DNA from 4 places in the Gordonia sp. YC-XJ4 genome. Region 3 is predicted to be linked to each of the others. Evidence: predicted binding sites of a transcription regulator. Region 3 holds the regulator's gene; each other region holds the start of a gene.
The links. Region 3 encodes LexA, which represses DNA repair genes until DNA is damaged. Its sites were predicted from a motif close to CGAACANNTGTTCG; they were not measured.
Positions count from the first base shown of each region.

Region 1: a site for LexA is predicted at 1,398-1,411, ahead of AC5ZH6_RS15545 (HNH endonuclease signature motif containing protein). Genes of this name have one in related genera too.
Region 2: a site for LexA is predicted at 2,832-2,845, ahead of AC5ZH6_RS23925 (HNH endonuclease signature motif containing protein). Genes of this name have one in related genera too.
Region 4: a site for LexA is predicted at 2,802-2,815, ahead of AC5ZH6_RS17955 (HNH endonuclease signature motif containing protein). Genes of this name have one in related genera too.

Region 1 covers NZ_CM183447.1:3,514,370-3,518,539, reverse strand. Annotated here, with positions in the region: gene AC5ZH6_RS15545 (HNH endonuclease signature motif containing protein) at 1-1,374, opposite strand, end outside; gene AC5ZH6_RS15540 (SURF1 family cytochrome oxidase biogenesis protein) at 1,639-2,679, opposite strand; gene AC5ZH6_RS15535 (low molecular weight protein-tyrosine-phosphatase) at 2,799-3,281, opposite strand; gene AC5ZH6_RS15530 (HAD hydrolase-like protein) at 3,274-3,957, opposite strand; gene cobC (Rv2231c family histidinol phosphate aminotransferase CobC) at 3,991-4,170, shown strand, end outside.
Region 2 covers NZ_CM183447.1:5,364,644-5,368,813, reverse strand. Annotated here, with positions in the region: gene fabG (3-oxoacyl-ACP reductase FabG) at 1-492, opposite strand, end outside; gene AC5ZH6_RS23935 (acyl-CoA dehydrogenase family protein) at 539-1,756, opposite strand; gene AC5ZH6_RS23930 (GntR family transcriptional regulator) at 1,870-2,565, shown strand; gene AC5ZH6_RS23925 (HNH endonuclease signature motif containing protein) at 2,869-4,170, shown strand, end outside.
Region 3 covers NZ_CM183447.1:2,550,402-2,554,571, forward strand. Annotated here, with positions in the region: gene AC5ZH6_RS11275 (putative PEP-binding protein) at 1-1,133, shown strand, start outside; gene lexA (transcriptional repressor LexA) at 1,171-1,902, opposite strand; gene AC5ZH6_RS11285 (LysM peptidoglycan-binding domain-containing protein) at 2,111-2,740, shown strand; gene nrdR (transcriptional regulator NrdR) at 2,799-3,305, shown strand; gene hrpA (ATP-dependent RNA helicase HrpA) at 3,279-4,170, opposite strand, start outside.
Region 4 covers NZ_CM183447.1:4,003,103-4,007,272, forward strand. Annotated here, with positions in the region: gene hisN (histidinol-phosphatase) at 1-195, shown strand, start outside; gene AC5ZH6_RS17950 (VOC family protein) at 318-716, shown strand; gene AC5ZH6_RS17955 (HNH endonuclease signature motif containing protein) at 1,123-2,778, opposite strand; gene AC5ZH6_RS17960 (MBL fold metallo-hydrolase) at 3,242-3,901, opposite strand; gene AC5ZH6_RS17965 (acyl-CoA dehydrogenase family protein) at 4,110-4,170, shown strand, end outside.

The DNA.
Region 1 (4,170 bases), 960 kb from region 3:
CGGGTTCGGTTCGGCCGCCCCGACGGGGGTGTTCTTACGCCACCAGCACCGTCCGGCCCACGGCCCGTCCCGATAGATGCCGGTCGTGAATTGTCCGGGTTTGTCGCCGACCATCCGGTTGTGTTTGCCGCAGGCGGGGGCGAGGTCACCGATGTTGGTGAGCCCACCTTTCGCGTGATCTTTGGTGGCGTGATGGATTTCGACGTGCGCGGCGGGTTGAGTACATCCAGGAAAGGAGCAGTACTCGCCGCCGTCTTTGGCGAACAACGCGATCTGCTGGCCTTGACTCGCCAACCGCGCCCGCCCCAAATACAGGGGAAGACTGGTGTGGTCGTCGAACACCGCCAACCACGGCTGGCACTGGGCCGCCAACGCGATCACATCGGTGATCGGCAGCAGGGTGCCGGTCGCCGTCACCCCCATCCCGGTCTGCGCAATCAACTCCGACAGGGTGGCTTTGATGATCAGGTGTGGTGGTAGCCCGCGATGCGACTGCGGGCCGAGACCGGCATCCAGCCCGGCGCGCAGGACTGCTTCCAACGCGTCGTGGTTGCGTTGCACCTGATCACGGTGATCGCGGGCTGCCGCGGCCGCCAACGCGTCGGGGTCGGCGTCTTCGCGACTGCCGGTGGGGGAATCGGGGTCGGCGGGGTTGTTCATTCCGGGGGCTGCCCACGCGGCGAGTACTGCTTCGAGGTGTGCGGTGAGGGTGGGGGTCATCTGCCCGGACAATCCACTCATTTTTTGGGCGTCTTGGCGGCCGATGCGGATCTGGCGGCGGCGTTGCCGATCGGTGTCGTCGGTCAGTTGGCCGTCGGGGTCGAGGTGCGCCAACACCCGTGCCCCCAGGATCCGGAGGTCGGAGGGGGTGTGGGTGCGGGCGTAGCGGGCCATCGTGGCGTCGGCCGACATTTTCTCGTCGAACGGCACTGCCGCGGGGATGCGGTCGAGGACGTCGATCACCACTGCCGCGTGCGAGGAGCCGGCCGCCCCGGACGCCATCGCTTCGGCGAGTGCTGGATATTTGGGGGCGGCGACCTCACCGGTGAAGGTGTGGAAGGTGGCGGTCGCTTTGAGTTGTTTCCACCGCCGCCACGGTTCCGACACACGCAGTAAGCCGATCATGGCGTCGGTGATCGACCCGAATCCGTATTCGCGGGCGAGGTGGCGGTCGGAGAATTCGACGATCTGCCGATCGCCTTGGACGGTGATGCGGGTGATCAACTGTTCGGTGGATTGAGCGACGGTGACCAGGTCGTCGTTGGACAGGCCGGTCAAATCATCGGTGGCCAGCGAATCAACCAAGCGGTGGGCGAGGGCGAGTTTCTGGGCGGTCGACAAACCGGACACGTCGGGTAACGCGGTGTCGACCATGATTGTCACCCCCCTGGCGATAGCGAACACGTGTTTGTGTGTTGTTGTGTTCGAGTGTATGCCGGGTTTGTCGGGTTGGCAAGAGGTTGCCGAAAGTTTTTTCGGGTGGGGTCGGTGGTGGGGTTCCAGCGTCGGTTCGGCTCGGTCTCGAGGCTCGGCGCCTGGGGCGCCTCACACCTCGACCACCGAGGGGGGAGGTTTGGTGCGTCACGGGTCGGGCGCTGCTACCGCCGATGGGGGGGGCGCCTCGACCACCAGGTGGCCTCAGCCGCCGTAGCGTTCGGTGAGTTTGTCGCGCACCGTGGACGACAAGTGCTCGGTGTCGGGTCCTACGCCGATGCCGGCGGGCGATTGCTCGTCGATGTCGTCGGGGTCGACCGGGGCGGGCGCGGTAGTTGTTCCGGCTGCTGCGCGCAGTTCCTCGCGCATGCGTTTGCGGCGTTCGGATCGCGTCAGCAGATGTGGGGCCGTCTCGGGTTGTGCGGCACCGTTGAGTCCGGAGGTGTCGTCGGGGGTCGTCGGGTCGGGACCGGCGGCGGCCTCGGCTGTGTGGGCTTTCTTGGCGGCGGAAGCTCGTCGACGTTGACGAATCTCGGAGTAGATGAAGTATCCGGCCCCTAGCGGTGCCATCACACCGAAGGCCAGCCACTGCAGGCCGTAGGAGAGATAGGGGCCCGAATCCAGTTGGGGCAGTGGGATCTCGCCGAGTGAGCCGGGTTGGTCCGGCGACAGCTGCAGGTAGAACGGGTCCATCGGGGTGCCGGTCGCCTTGGCCAGCTGGGTCGGGTCGACCGTGTACATGGTCAGCGCGTTGCCCTCGGTCCGCGCGCCGCGGCCTTCCGATGTACCCTCCGAAGCCCGGATGCGGGCGTTGATGGTCGTCTCACCCGTCGGGGGCGCAGGGATCGCGGGCGTGTTGCTCTGGTCCGGGCGAACGTAGCCGCGATCGATCGCCAGGACGCGATCTGTGCCCGCGATGCGGAACGGGGTGAGGACCTCGATGGCCGGCCGCTCGTCGACCGAACGCAGGCGGACGAGGGCCTGGTCATCGACGAGGTAGGTTCCGGTCATCGTCACCTCGCGCCACTCGGTCGAGGGAACGAATCCCTTTCCGGCGGGGGCCACCTCGTTGATCGGTACCGGGGCAGTGCCGACGGCACTCTTGATCAGATGGTTGCGCTCCGACGTCGCGGAGTTCTTACCGAGCTGCCATGGGGCGAGCACCATGAAACATGCCGCCGCGAATGCGACGACAACGATGATCAGGGCGATCCACCCCGGTCGTATGTTTCGCAGCGCGCGCATAGGACAACGGTACCCAGTGGGCAACCGTCACAGCAGCCCCGGCTGCGTCTGGTGACGGTATGCCGGATTCGGCCGTGACGTGCGCCGCAGTACCCGATCACGGCAGCACCGGCGACGGCTCAGCCGGTGGCGCCGTCGAGGTGTTCGCGGGCCCACTGGAGCAGGCCCGGTACCGCGGCCTCGATCTGCTCGCGGGTGACGGCGAAATCGTCGGCGTTGCCGTAGTACGGGTCGGACAGATCGAGATCGTCGCCCGCGTCGGGATCGAAGCTGCGCAACAGTCGGGTGCGCTCGCCCAGTCGTTTGCGTTCGAGTTCCTTGACGTGTCCGGCGTCGGCGGCGACGAACAGGTCGGCACCGATGTGATCGGGCCCGAGCTGATCGGCCACGTGCGCGTCGGAGTAGCCGTGTGCCAGCAGCTCCGTGCGCGCGCGGTTGTCGGCCGCCTCGCCGACATGCCAGCCGCTGGTACCGCAGCTGCTCACCTCGACGCGGTCGGCGAGCCCCGCGTCACACAGCGCCTTGGCAAAGATGTTCTGCGCCATCGGCGACCGGCAGATGTTGCCGGTGCAGACGAAACAGATGTGTAGTTGATCAGACACCGAGTACCTCGCGCAGATCTGACATCGAATCGACGCTCCATGCCGCAGCGTCGCGCTCCCCGGCCAGAGCGTAACCCCATCCGACGAGGATCGTCGGGATGCCGAATCGGGCTGCGCCCTCGACATCGTGGGATCGGTCGCCGATCATCACCGCCGGACGAGCGGGTCGGTGTGTGTGCGGGTCGAGCGATATGTCCAATTGTGCCAGTGCATGGGCGATCACGTCGGGTTTGTGGCGGCGGGTTCCGTCGTCGCTGGCGCCGGCGATGACGCGGAAGTGGCCGGCGAGTCCGAAGTGGTCGAGGATGGCGCGCGCGGTCGTCTGGTTCTTCGACGTCGCCACGGCCAGCGTCCGACCCGACGCGCCGAGATCGCCGAGGAGTGTGTCCATGCCGTCGAACACCGAGTTCTCCAGCCAGCCGACGTCGACGTAACGGGCGCGATACGCGCGCATCGCCTCGTTCGCGGTGGCTTCGTCGAGCCCGAGCTCGCGCAAGGTGTCGATCATCGGCGGTCCGGCGATCCCGGCGACCACCGCCTCGGGTGCCGGTGGCGCGCCGACAGCGGTCAGGGCGTGCCGAAAACTGTTGGCGATCCCGGTGAAACTGTCGGTGATCGTCCCGTCGAGATCGACGAGCAGAACGGTGTCGGGATCAGTGGGGTCTGGTCGGGACATCACCAACCCATGGTGCACGTAGGCTCAGTCGGTATGACATCCGGGCTGCATGCGCTCGACCGGCACGGCGACCGGGACAGCACCGCGGGCATGCTCGATTTCGCCGTCAATGTTCGTGGGGCCGCACCGCCGTTCGTGCAGGCGGCCATCGCCTCCACCCTTGACGACCTGGCCCGATACCCGACGACCGACCAGACCGATCACACCACCGGG
Region 2 (4,170 bases), 2.8 Mb from region 3:
GACGATCCCGGCCTTGGCTGCCGAATAGTTGGTCTGTCCGACCATGCCGACCTTGCCCGACAGGGACGACAGGTTGACGATGGCACCGCTCTTGCGTTCGCGCATGATCGCCGCCGCCTTGCGGGTGCCGTTCCAGGTGCCCTTGAGGTGGACGTTGATCACTTGGTCGAATTGTTCTTCGGTCATGTTGCGCATGGTGGCGTCCCGGGTGATGCCCGCGTTGTTGACCATCACGTCGACGGGTCCGAAATGTTCTGCAGCAGCGGCGAGTAGCGCGTCCACGTCGTCGCCGCGGGTCACATCGCACGCCACGCCGACGGCAACACCGGCTCCACCGAGTTCGGTGGCGGCTTTCTGCGCGGCCTCGGCATTGATGTCACCGATGACGACGTGGGCGCCTTCGTCGACGAACAATTGCGCGATGGCGAAGCCGATACCCTGTGCGGCACCGGTGATCACGGCGGTCTGGTCCTTCAAGAGTGGTCCGGGCATGGGAATCCTGTCGTGTGAGTGTGCTGGGATGGTGTGGCGCGGTGGGCTACTTGCTTGCCGCACGAATGAGGTTGCCGCCGATGATGAGTCGCTGGATCTCGCTGGTGCCTTCGTAAAGCCGGAGCAGGCGGACGTCGCGGTAGATCCGCTCCACCGGAACCTCGCGCATGTAACCGGTGCCGCCGTGGACCTGCACCGCGAGATCGGCGACCTTGCCGACCATCTCGGTGCAGTAGAGCTTGGCCACCGATGGTGCGGTCCGTCGGTCCTCGCCGGTGACGTATTTGAGCGCGGCGTCACGTACGAGTGCGCGCCCGGCCATCACCCCGGTCTGCTGGTCGGCGAGCATGGCCTGCACCAATTGGAAAGAGCCGATGGGCTTTCCGCCCTGGGTGGCATTGGCCGCGTACTCAACCGACTCATCGAGGGCACGTTGTGCCTGCCCGACCGCGAGCGCAGCGATATGCACCCGACCTCGCGCCAGGGAGGTCATCGCGGCGCGATATCCGGTCTCCTCATCACCGCCGACGAGCGCCGAAGTGGGCACACGCACGCCGTCGAAGCTGACGTCGGCGGTCCACGCCCCCTCCTGGCCCATCTTCTTGTCCTTGACTCCGACCTCGACCCCTGGTGTGTCGGCAGGAACCAGGAATACGGCAATACCTGTGTTCTTGCCTTCTGCGGACTGTTCTGATTCAGCCCGCTCGCTTCGCTCCCGGCGCTGGGTTCTGGCGAACACGACGAACAGGTCGGCGATCGGTGCGTTGGTGATGAAACGCTTCTGCCCGTCGATCACCCACTGGTCGCCGTCGAGCGTCGCCTTGGTGCGCAGGCCGGCGGGATTCGAGCCGGCGCCGGGCTCGGTGAGAGCGAAGGAGGCGACGACGTCACCGGAGGCGATGCGCTCGAGCCACTCCTTCTTCTGCTCGTCGGTCCCGAAGTTCACCAACACCTGCCCGGCAATGCCGTTGTTGGTGCCGAACATCGACCGCAGAGCGAGCGTCGTGTAGCCGAACTCCATCGCCAGCTCGACGTCCTGGGTGAGATCGAGGCCGAGGCCACCCCATTCCTCGGGGATCGCGTACCCGAACAGGCCCATCTCGGCTGCTTGGGCGCGCAGGTCGTCGGGGATGGCGTTGGTCTCGGCGATCTCGTTCTCGCGCGGCACGACCTTGGTGCGGATGAAGTCGTGGACCACCGAGCGGATCTGCTCGAAGTCGTCCGCGCTGACGGCGGGAGTGTGCTGCTGTGCGGGTGGAGCCATGCGATCGAAATTATCAAATCTGTGAGGTTGTGCCAACCATCCGAGCTATATGTCCAGGCTATGGATTGCATAGCGGGTGAGTGATAGTTGAGTTTGATAATCTCTGCGCGTTGATGCGAGTCGAGGAGGCAGTGGTGGCACAGCCCGTGGGTGGTCGATCGGTCGAGGCGGCATCGTCGGTGCTCAAGCAGATCGCGGCCCAGGAGATCCGCCGCATGGTCTTCGCCGGCGAGATGCGGCCGGGAACCAAGGTCGATCAGGATGCGGTCGCCGAATCTCTCGGGATGAGCAAACTGCCGGTGCGTGAGGCGCTGATCTCACTCAGCGGGGAGGGGATCATCGAGACGATTCCGCGGCGCGGCGCCTTTGTGGCCGACCTGTCCCGCGAGGACATTCGCGATCACTACTGGATGCTCGGCGTGATCTCCGGGCTGGCCGCCGAACGTGCGTCGGCGACTCTGTCCGACGCCGACCTCGACGAGCTGCGTGTGTTGGCGACCGAGATGGAGGAGACGACCGATCTCCTCGAGATCGAGCGCCTCAACTTCCGCTTTCATCGGCTGATCAACCTCGGCACCCGCTCACGGCGCCTGATCGCCGAGCTCAAACTCCTCAGTGGGGCAATCCCGTCCGGCTTCTTCGACTCCCACCCGGACTCGGTCGCGTCGTCCTTGCGGGATCATCGCGAGATCGTCGATGCACTCGCCGGCCGCTCGCCGGGTATGGCGCGCACGTTGACCGAAGGCCACTTCCTCCGCGGCGGTCATCGTGCGGTGGCGCTCCTGGAGGAGCGCGGGTTCTGGAGGTGAGTGAACCGTCCCCACGGTGGTAAGGGCGCTCTTCCGCCTTCCCGTCGAGCCCTTTCCGATCGGTGGTCGAGGTGCGAGGCGCCCCAGGCGCCGAGCCGTTCATCGGTGGTCGAGGTGCGTCCCGGATCGGTGGTCGAGGTGCGAGGCGCCCCAGGCGCCGAGCCTCGAGACCGAGCCGAACCCCCAGCTGGAACCCACCCGAAAAAACTTTCGACAACCTCTTGCCAACCCGGCAAACCCGGCATACACTCGAACACAACAACACACAAACACGTGTTCGCTATCGCCAGGGGGGTGACAATCATGGTCGACACCGCGTTACCCGACGTGTCGGGGTTGTCGACCACCCAGAAACTCGCCCTCGCCCACCGCTTGGTCGATTCGCTGGCCACCGATGATTTGACCGGCCTGTCCAACGACGACCTGGTCACCGTCGCCCAGTCCACCGAACAGTTGATCACCCGCATCACCGTCCAAGGCGATCGGCAGATCGTCGAATTCTCCGACCGGCATTTGGCCCGCGAGTACGGGTTCGGGTCGATCACCGACGCCATGATCGGCTTACTCCGTGTGTCGGAACCGTGGCGGCGGTGGAAACAACTGAAAGCGACCGCCACCTTCCACACCTTCACCGGTGAGGTCGCCGCCCCCAAATATCCAGCACTCGCCGAAGCGATGGCGTCCGGGGCGGCCGGCTCCTCGCACGCGGCGGTGGTGATCGACGTGCTGGACCGCATCCCCGCGGCAGTGCCGTTCGACGAGAAAATGTCGGCCGACGCCACGATGGCCCGCTACGCCCGCACCCACACCCCCTCCGACCTCCGGATCTTGGGGGCACGGGTGTTGGCGCACCTCGACCCTGACGGCCAACTAACCGACGACACCGACCGGCAACGCCACCGCCAGATCCGCATCGGCCGCCAAGACGCCCAAAAAATGAGCGGCCTGTCCGGGCAGATGACCCCCACCCTCACCGCACACCTCGAAGCAGTACTCGCCGCGTGGGCAGCCCCAGGAATGAACAACCCCGCCGACCCCGACTCCCCCACCGGCAGTCGCGAAGACGCCGACCCCGACGCGTTGACGGCCGCCGCAGCCCGCGATCACCGCGACCAAGTCCAACGCAACCACGACGCCCTGGAAGCAGTCCTACGCGCCGGACTGGATGCCGGCCTCGGCCCCCAATCCCATCGCGGCCTACCACCACACCTGATCATCAAAGCCACCCTGTCCGACCTGATTGCGCAGACCGGAATGGGAGTCACGGCGACCGGCACCCTGCTCCCGATCACCGATGTCATCGCACTCGCCGCTCAGTGCCAGCCGTGGCTGGCGGTGTTCGACGACCACACGAATCTTCCCCTGTATTTGGGGCGGGCACGCCTGGCGAGTCAAGGACAGCGGATCGCGTTGTTCGCCAAAGACGGCGGCGAATACTGCTCGTTTCCCGGATGTACTCAACCCGCCGCGCACGTCGAAATCCATCACGCCACCAAAGACCACGCGAAAGGTGGGCTCACCAACATCGGTGACCTCGCCCCCGCCTGCGGCAAACACAACCGCATGGTCGGCGACAAACCCGGACAATTCACGACCGGGATTTAT
Region 3 (4,170 bases):
TGGCCACCCGGCTCGGTGGGCCGACCAGCCACACCGCGATCATCGCCCGCCAACTGGGGATTCCGTGCGTGGTGGCGGTCGCCGGCCTCGACGACGTACCCGCGGGCACGCCCGTTCTCGTCGACGGAACCGCGGGAACCGTTGTCGTTCACCCCGATCCGGCGCGGGCCGGGGACGAGGTGGAGCAGAGTCGTCGGGAGGCGGAGGCGATCGCGGGATGGACCGGGCCCGGGCGCACCGCCGATGGTGTGGAGGTGGCCATCCTGGCGAACGTCGCCGACGGCTTCTCGGCGCGGGCGGCGACGGCGTACCCCGTCGAGGGGGTTGGTCTGTTCCGCACCGAACTCGCCTTCCTCGATCGGGCCGACGAACCGTCGGTGGACGAGCAGGCTGCGCTCTACCGCGAGGTCATCGAGGCCTTCGACGGCAAGAAGGTCGTGGTCCGGACGCTCGATGCCGGCTCGGACAAGCCGCTGAAGTTCGTCGATCACGGCACCGAGGCGAATCCCGCACTGGGCGTACGAGGCAACCGGATCGCCGCGACACATCCCGAGATCCGTGCCGGTCAACTCGACGCGATCGCCCGCGCCGCGCAGGCGACCGGCACCACGCCCTGGGTGATGGCGCCGATGATCGCCTCGGCCGCTGAAGCCGCCGAATTCGCTGCCGAGGTCCGCGGTCGCGGGCTGGTGGCGGGGGTGATGATCGAGATCCCCTCGGCGGCGATCCTCGCTCCGGCGATCCTCGCCGAGGTCGACTTCGTCTCGATCGGCACCAACGATCTGACGCAGTACACAATGGCCGCCGACCGGATGTCGGCCGAGCTCGCCGGGCTCACCGACCCGTGGCAGCCTGCGGTGCTCTCGCTGATCGCCACCGTCGCCGAGGCGGGCACCCGCAGTGCGACACCGGTCGGGGTGTGCGGCGAGGCCGCCGCCGATCCGCTGCTCGCGTGTGTCCTGGTCGGGCTCGGCGTCACCTCGCTGTCGAGCGCCCCGGCCGCGGCGCCCGCGGTGGGAGCGAAGCTCGCCGAGGTCGACCGCGAGGCGTGCCGCTCCGCCGCGCAGGCTGCACTGGCGACCGCCTCACCGGCCGATGCGCGTGCCGCGGCCGCGGAAGCGTTGCGCAGCTGAGCCGTTCGGCTGAGCGGGCCGGCGGGTGTGACTCCGCTCAGATGCGGCGCATCACCGTCACGACCTTGCCCAGCACCGCGGCGTCGTCGCCGGGGATGGGCTCGAACAGGTCGTTGTGCGGCATCAGCCACACATGGCCGTCCTTGCGCTTGAAGGTCTTGACCGTCGCCTCGCCGTCGATCATCGCCGCGACGATGTCGCCGTTGTCGGCGACGTTCTGTTGACGAACGACCACCCAGTCGCCGTCGCAGATGGCCGCGTCGATCATCGATTCACCGACGACGCGCAGCAGGAACAGTGACCCGTCGCCAACGAGTTCACGCGGCAGCGGGAAGACATCCTCGACGGCCTCCTCGGCCAGGATCGGCCCGCCGGCCGCGATACGTCCCAGAACCGGCACGAACGTCGGCGTGGGGAGGTTCGACGCATTCGGGTTGTCGTCGGTGGGCGTGGGATCGCCGTCCTGGACGTTCACCGCGCGGGGTCGGTTGTGATCGCGTTTGAGCAGACCCTTGCGCTCGAGGGTTCGCAGCTGATGCGCGACCGATGAGGTCGACGCCAGGCCGACGGCGTCGCCGATCTCGCGGATGCTCGGCGGATACCCGCGTTCGCGCACGGACTTGCGGATCACATCGAGCACGCCCTTCTGGCGCGGGGTGAGCGCGGCCTCGACGGCCGCGGGATCGATCGGGCCGGTCGCGACGGCGTCGTCCGGATCGGTGACGGTCGCCGCGTCGGGGTCACCCGAGCGGCCCTTCTTCTCACTCATGGGGTTCGCATCCTTTCGGTCGGTGCGCACATCCTCGCGGGGTACGCCCTGGTTGACGGGCCCTGTGGAGAGCTGAACACCGGCCAGGGTAGCCGAGGCGACAGGCAACCTCAAACATGTGTTCGACGTGTCGCGAGAAATTGTCGGTGCCCCGTGGTAGAACTCGAACATCCGTTCTTCGAATGCATGATCGAGATAGGGAGACGCCATGCCGACCGTACTTCTGCCCACCGCGCCGGGCACCAACGACCTGCCCGTTCGGTCCCGCCGGACGGCTCACCGCGCCGCCGCCGTTCGCCGCGGGGCGTCGATGCCGGCCCGCGCAACCGTCGAGCACCGGGCGCTCGAACACCGGGTGCTCGAACACCGCGCGCCCGAACACCGGTCGTCCGACCGTCGCCTCCCAGAGCGGCGCACGCTCGAGCGCGACCCGGCCCGCCGACGACCGGCATATGCGGGCCCGGCCCGGACCGGTGCGCGCCGCCTTCCGGCGGTTGCGGGCACCCGTTGCGCAACTCCGGTCGGCCCGCGGGTCACCGCGCACCGCACCGCTCGCCGTACCGGTGCGATGGTGGCCGTGCTGACCGGTGTCGCCCTGGCGCTGCTGGTGTGGCTGGTGGCCGTGGCCGGTAGCGACTACCAGCAGTCGACCACGCCGACGCCCGCGGCCACCGAGGTCGTGCACGTACGTGCCGGGGAATCGCTGAACTCGGTTGCCGCACGGGTCGCGCCCGACCTGCCCCGGCAGGCCGTCATCGACGAGATCGCGCGGATGAACGAGATGTCCGGCAGCGGGCTCCAGGTCGGTCAGGCACTGCTGGTACCCGCCTACCGGTGACGACCGGGGTAGGCGATCACACGGCTGTTCCACCGCGGTGGGGCGGTATTGTCGGTGTATGCGCTGCCCGTTCTGCAGGAATGATGACACCAAGGTCATCGACTCCCGAGTTGCCGACGAGGGGCAGGCGATCCGTCGGCGCCGCTCCTGCAGCGCATGCGGTCGCCGGTTCTCGACGGTGGAGACCGCTGTCCTGGCCGTCGTCAAACGCAATGGCGTCACCGAGCCCTTCAGCCGCGAGAAAGTGATGCGTGGGGTCCGACGCGCGTGTCAGGGACGCCAGGTCGACGAGGACGATCTCGCGCAGCTCGCCCAACAGGTCGAGGAGACCGTTCGGGCCTCCGGAGTCGCCGAGATCCCCAGCAACGAGGTCGGATTGGCGATCCTCAAACCCTTGCGCGACCTCGATGAGGTCGCCTACCTGCGATTCGCGTCGGTGTACCGCTCGTTCGATTCCCTCGAGGACTTCCAACGCGAGATCGACGACCTGCAGGGCAATCTGACCCACGGCCGGACGACGCCCGCAGCCGGCGTCGTGTCAGCCGAGTCGGTCCAGGGTCCGTAGCGCCCGTTTCTCCGAGATCGGATAACGCGTGCCCAGTCGCTGCGCGAACAGACCGACCCGCAATTCCTCGACGAGCCAATGCGCCTGTTCGTTGACCGCGTCTCGCCTGCCGTCGGGCACCTGCGCGAGCCGCTGGTTCCAGCGCTCCACCACCCGATCCAATGCCTCCATGCCGGCGCGATCCCGCGCGGCGGATGCCGGCAGATGCTCCAGGCGCTCACGGGCAGCGCGCAGATAGCGGGGCACCTCCGCCAGGTGCTCCCGTGGGGTGGCGGCGACGAAGCCGTCGAACACCAGATGGCCGAGCTGTTCGGCGACGTCGTCGGCGGCGAGTTGCCCCGAATGGGTGTCGATCACACCGCGCAGTGCCACCAACTCCCGCAGGACGTCGACCGCGAGGCGTAGATACTCCGGAGCGGCGTCGGTCACCGCTGGCCGCAGCCGTTGGGCGAGCGCGGCGAACGCCTGGGGCGAACGTACGACGCGCAGTTCGTCGGGCTCCACGAGATCACGGATCGCTCGGCGTGTGCAATCGCCGAACAACCGCGCCGGCTCCCGATAGGGGCTCTGGCTCAACGCGATCCGTCCGGCAGGGTCCAGTCCGGAGGCGGCTTTCGGACTCAATGCGGGGATCGTGTTCTCCAACAACACGATCACGCCGCCGGCCAGGGCGGTGCTCGCCTCGGTGGTGGTCGCCGCCCGGACAATCGAGACCCCGTCGGGATGGCCGGCGCGGTGGGTCACGTGCAGAGTCGGGTAACGGGTGATGGTCTGCCCGGCGACGTCGGCGGTCTCGCTCGGCGCGAGTGTTCCGATGCCCTCGTCGGTCCACGTGGTGTACACCGGTGTGGCCGTCTGTGTGGTG
Region 4 (4,170 bases), 1.5 Mb from region 3:
GCCGAGGGCGCGGTCGACATCACCGCCGAGCCGGAGGTCTCACTGTGGGATCTCGCGGCCCTCGACATCCTCGTCCGGGAGGCCGGTGGGCGCTTCACCGCGCTCGACGGGACGCCCGGGCCTCGGGGTGGCAACGCGGTGGCCAGCAACGGACTGCTGCACGACGCGGTACTCACCGCGCTCGCCGCGGACTGAGCCGGACCCGGGCGGGTCGGACGCACCTGTCCAGTCGACGAGTTGCCGACGAAAGTGCTTCGGGGATTCCTCTGTTCGACCTAGCGTCGACAGGAGACCCGCACCGACGTCAGGAGTTCTCCATGCCCGGCTTCCCCGCCCTCACCCACGTTGCGATCACCGTCGCCGACCTCGAGATCAGCCGGTCCTGGTACAGCCGCCTGTTCGGCGCCGAGCCCGTCCTCGAGGAGGACGAGGAGTCCGGCGCGTTCCACCACGCCGTGTACGCCCTCGACGGCGGCACGCTGTTCGGTCTGCACACCCACACCGACTCGACGCCGTCGGAGGTGTTCAGCGAGAAGCGCACCGGACTCGACCACGTCGCGTTCGCGGTCGGACAGGACGACCTCGAGCGGTGGCGCACCCGGCTCGACGAGCTCGGCATCGCCCACGGCGGCATCAAGCACGCGGCGTACGGGTCGGGCATCTCCTTCCGCGACCCCGACAACATCGCACTGGAGTTCTTCGCCCCGCCGGCGTAGATCGCGTTGGTCGGCCCGGTCGAGGTCGGGCCGGCCGTTTCGGCTTATACCGGGCGATCGTCGCCGCGGCATGGCGTGCGCCGTCGCAGCACCGTCGAAACTCCAACGGCCCGTGAATGATCGAGTGAACACAGATGCCAAAGACGCCGTGCACATCGAGGATCACTGTGGATGGGCGGGCTGTCAGCGTTCCGTGCCGAACACCGGTCAGCGGTACCCACCCCGCAGGGCGTGTCTCCCAATTCCTCTGCGATGGATTTGGGAGGAGCGCTTTCCTCCCGGTGGTCGAGGTGTCGAGGAGCGCTTTCGTCCCGGTGGTCGAGGTGTCGAGGAGCGTTAGCGACGAGCCTCGAGACCGGTTGCACCGCTGCTGGTTTCCGGCCATTCACGGAAGCACGCCCCGGGTCTAGAGTCCGCGGTCACCGAGTAGGTGGGCGAGTCGGTTCTCGATCGGCGAGCCAGGGTCGGGGGTGAGGATTTCGACGAGATCGTAGTAGCCGTGTCCGATGGGGACTCGGGTGCGGCGGATTCGGTTGGTGGGCAGCATCGATCCCCGGTCGTCGCGTTCGGCGAGATCGGTATCGGTATCACCCTGCGGTGGGTCGGGTGGTGGGTGCAATTCCGCGCGGATGCGGGCCAGTGCCGCGGTGTAGGTGGCCCCGACGTCGGGGAGTGCGTTGGTGCGTTTGGGGTTCGGTGTCGCTGCCCCGACCGGGGTGTTTGTGCGCCACCAGCACCGTCCGGCCCACGGCCCGTCCCGATATATGCCGGTCGTGAATTGTCCGGGTTTGTCGCCGACCATCCGGTTGTGTTTGCCGCAGGCGGGGGCGAGGTCACCGATGTTGGTGAGCCCACCTTTCGCATGATCTTTGGTGGCGTGATGGATTTCGACGTGCGCGGCGGGTTGAGTACACCCGGGAAACGAGCAGTATTCACCACCGTCTTTGGCGAACAACGCGATCCGCTGCCCTTGACTCGCCAACCGCGCCCGACCCAAATACAGGGGCAGACGGGTGTGGTCGTCGAACACCGCCAACCACGGCTGGCACTGAGCGGCCAATGCGATCACATCCCGGATTGGGAGGAGGGTGCCGGTCGCCGTGACTCCCATTCCGGTCTGCGCGATCAGGTCGGACAGCGATGCTTTGATGATCAGGTGTGGTGGTAGCCCGCGATGCGACTGCGGGCCGAGACCGGCATCCAACCCGGCGCGCAGGACTGCTTCCAACGCGTCGTGGTTGCGTTGCACCTGATCACGGTGATCGCGGGCTGCCGCGGCCGCCAACGCGTCGGGGTCGGCGTCTTCGCGACTGCCGGTGGGGGAATCGGGGTCGGCGGGGTTGTTCATTCCTGGGGCTGCCCACGCGGCGAGTACTGCTTCGAGGTGCGCGGTCAGGGTCGGGGTCATCTGCCCCGACAACCCACTCATCTTTTGGGCGTCTTGCCGGCCGATGCGGATTTGGCGGCGGCGTTGCCGATCCGCATCGTCGGTCAGGTGGCCGTCGGGGTCGAGGTGCGCCAACACCCGTGCCCCCAGGATCCGGAGGTCGGAGGGGGTGTGGGTGCGGGCGTAGCGGGCCATCGTGGCATCGGCCGACATTTTCTCGTCGAACGGCACTGCCGCCGGGATACGGTCCAGCACGTCGATCACCACTGCCGCATGCGAGGCGCCGGCCGCCCCGGACGCCATCGCTTCGGCGAGTGCCGGATATTGGGGGGCGGCGACCTCACCGGTGAAGGTGTGGAAGGTGGCGGTCGCTTTCAGTTGTTTCCACCGCCGCCACGGTTCCGACACACGCAGTAAGCCGATCATGGCGTCGGTGATCGACCCGAATCCGTATTCGCGGGCGAGGTGGCGGTCGGAGAATTCGACGATCTGCCGATCGCCTTGGACGGTGATGCGGGTGATCAACTGTTCGGTGGATTGAGCGACGGTGACCAGGTCGTCGTTGGACAGGCCGGTCAAATCATCGGTGGCCAGCGAATCAACCAAGCGGTGGGCGAGGGCGAGTTTCTGGGCGGTCGACAAACCGGACACGTCGGGTAACGCGGTGTCGACCATGATTGTCACCCCCCTGGCGATAGCGAACACGTGTTTGTGTGTTGTTGTGTTCGAGTGTATGCCGGGTTTGTCGGGTTGGCAAGAGGTTATCGAAAGTTTTTTCGGGTGGGTTTGGTGGTGGGGTTCCAGCGTCGGTTCGGCTCGGTCTCGAGGCTCGGCGCCTGGGGCGCCTCGCACCTCGACCATCGATCGGAAAGGACTCGACCATCGATCCAGACCGGCCTCCCACCGGTTGTGCCAGTTGAGGATGCGCGCGGGGATGCACCGACTACCTTCTCGCGCAACAGCTTCCGGCTGCTTTCCCGGTGGAGGCTACAGCAGCGGCACTGCAGCCGCCCTGGGGCGTTGCCCGAGCATCCCGCTTTGCCGCCACGATCGCCTTGTGCTCGACTTCCCCGCGGCGTTGGTCGCCGGCATGCGGGACCGGCTGAAACGCGACGATGTGCCGTCAACTGCACCTCTTTCAGAACTCGGCCGCGGATTCCTGGTCGAGTACGGCGAATTCGGTTGCCGCGTCCTTCATCTCGCTCAATCGTGAGTAGTGGATGCCGGTCCCCGCGTCGGACAGGATGGCCTGGTGGATGGGCACCGCGACGCGTGGCGCCATGGCACGCAGGTAATCCACGGACTCACTGAGTTTCATCCAGGGCGCCGCCGACGGCAGCGCGAGGACGTCGACCTTCTCGAACGGGATGTAGAACGAGTCGCCCGGGTGCATGAACCGCCCGGCGCCCTGCGACGAGTCGAGGACGTAGGCGACGTTGTCGACGACCGGGATCTCCGGATGGATGACCGCATGCCGGCCGCCGGTCATCCGGGCGGTGACCGCGCCGATGTCCACCTGCTGCCCGGGGTGCGCCGGGGTCCACTCTCCCGCCGAGTCGGCGTCATTGAGTTGCCGGGCCGTCTGCGGATCGGCGTATCGGAGGGCGTGTGGATTGGCCGCGATGAGATCCGGCAGCCGCGCAGGGTCACAGTGATCGGGATGTTGGTGGGTGATCAGGATCGCGTCGAGTCCGGTGATGCCCTCGAAACCGTGGGAGAAGTTTCCCGGATCGAACAGGATCTTCGCCCCATCGAGTTCGACCAGCAGACACGAATGACCGAAGTGCGTGAGTTGCATGCCTCCACTGTGCTCCCGGCGGCCTCATGTGTCAGCGAACCGCTTCATAACCCCTGTTCGCCCCGGCACGCGCGGCCGGCGAACGAGTCCCGGCATACAAACACGTGACTTTCTTCTTACCCATGAGTAAGATCGGTTCTTACCGCCGGGTAAGGTATCCCGGAGCCGTACCGCCCCACCCAGTCAACCACTGCGAGAAATGGTGAACATGTCTACTCACACCGAACCCCGCGACACCTCCGCCGTCGGGAAGACCCGTCATCCCCGCA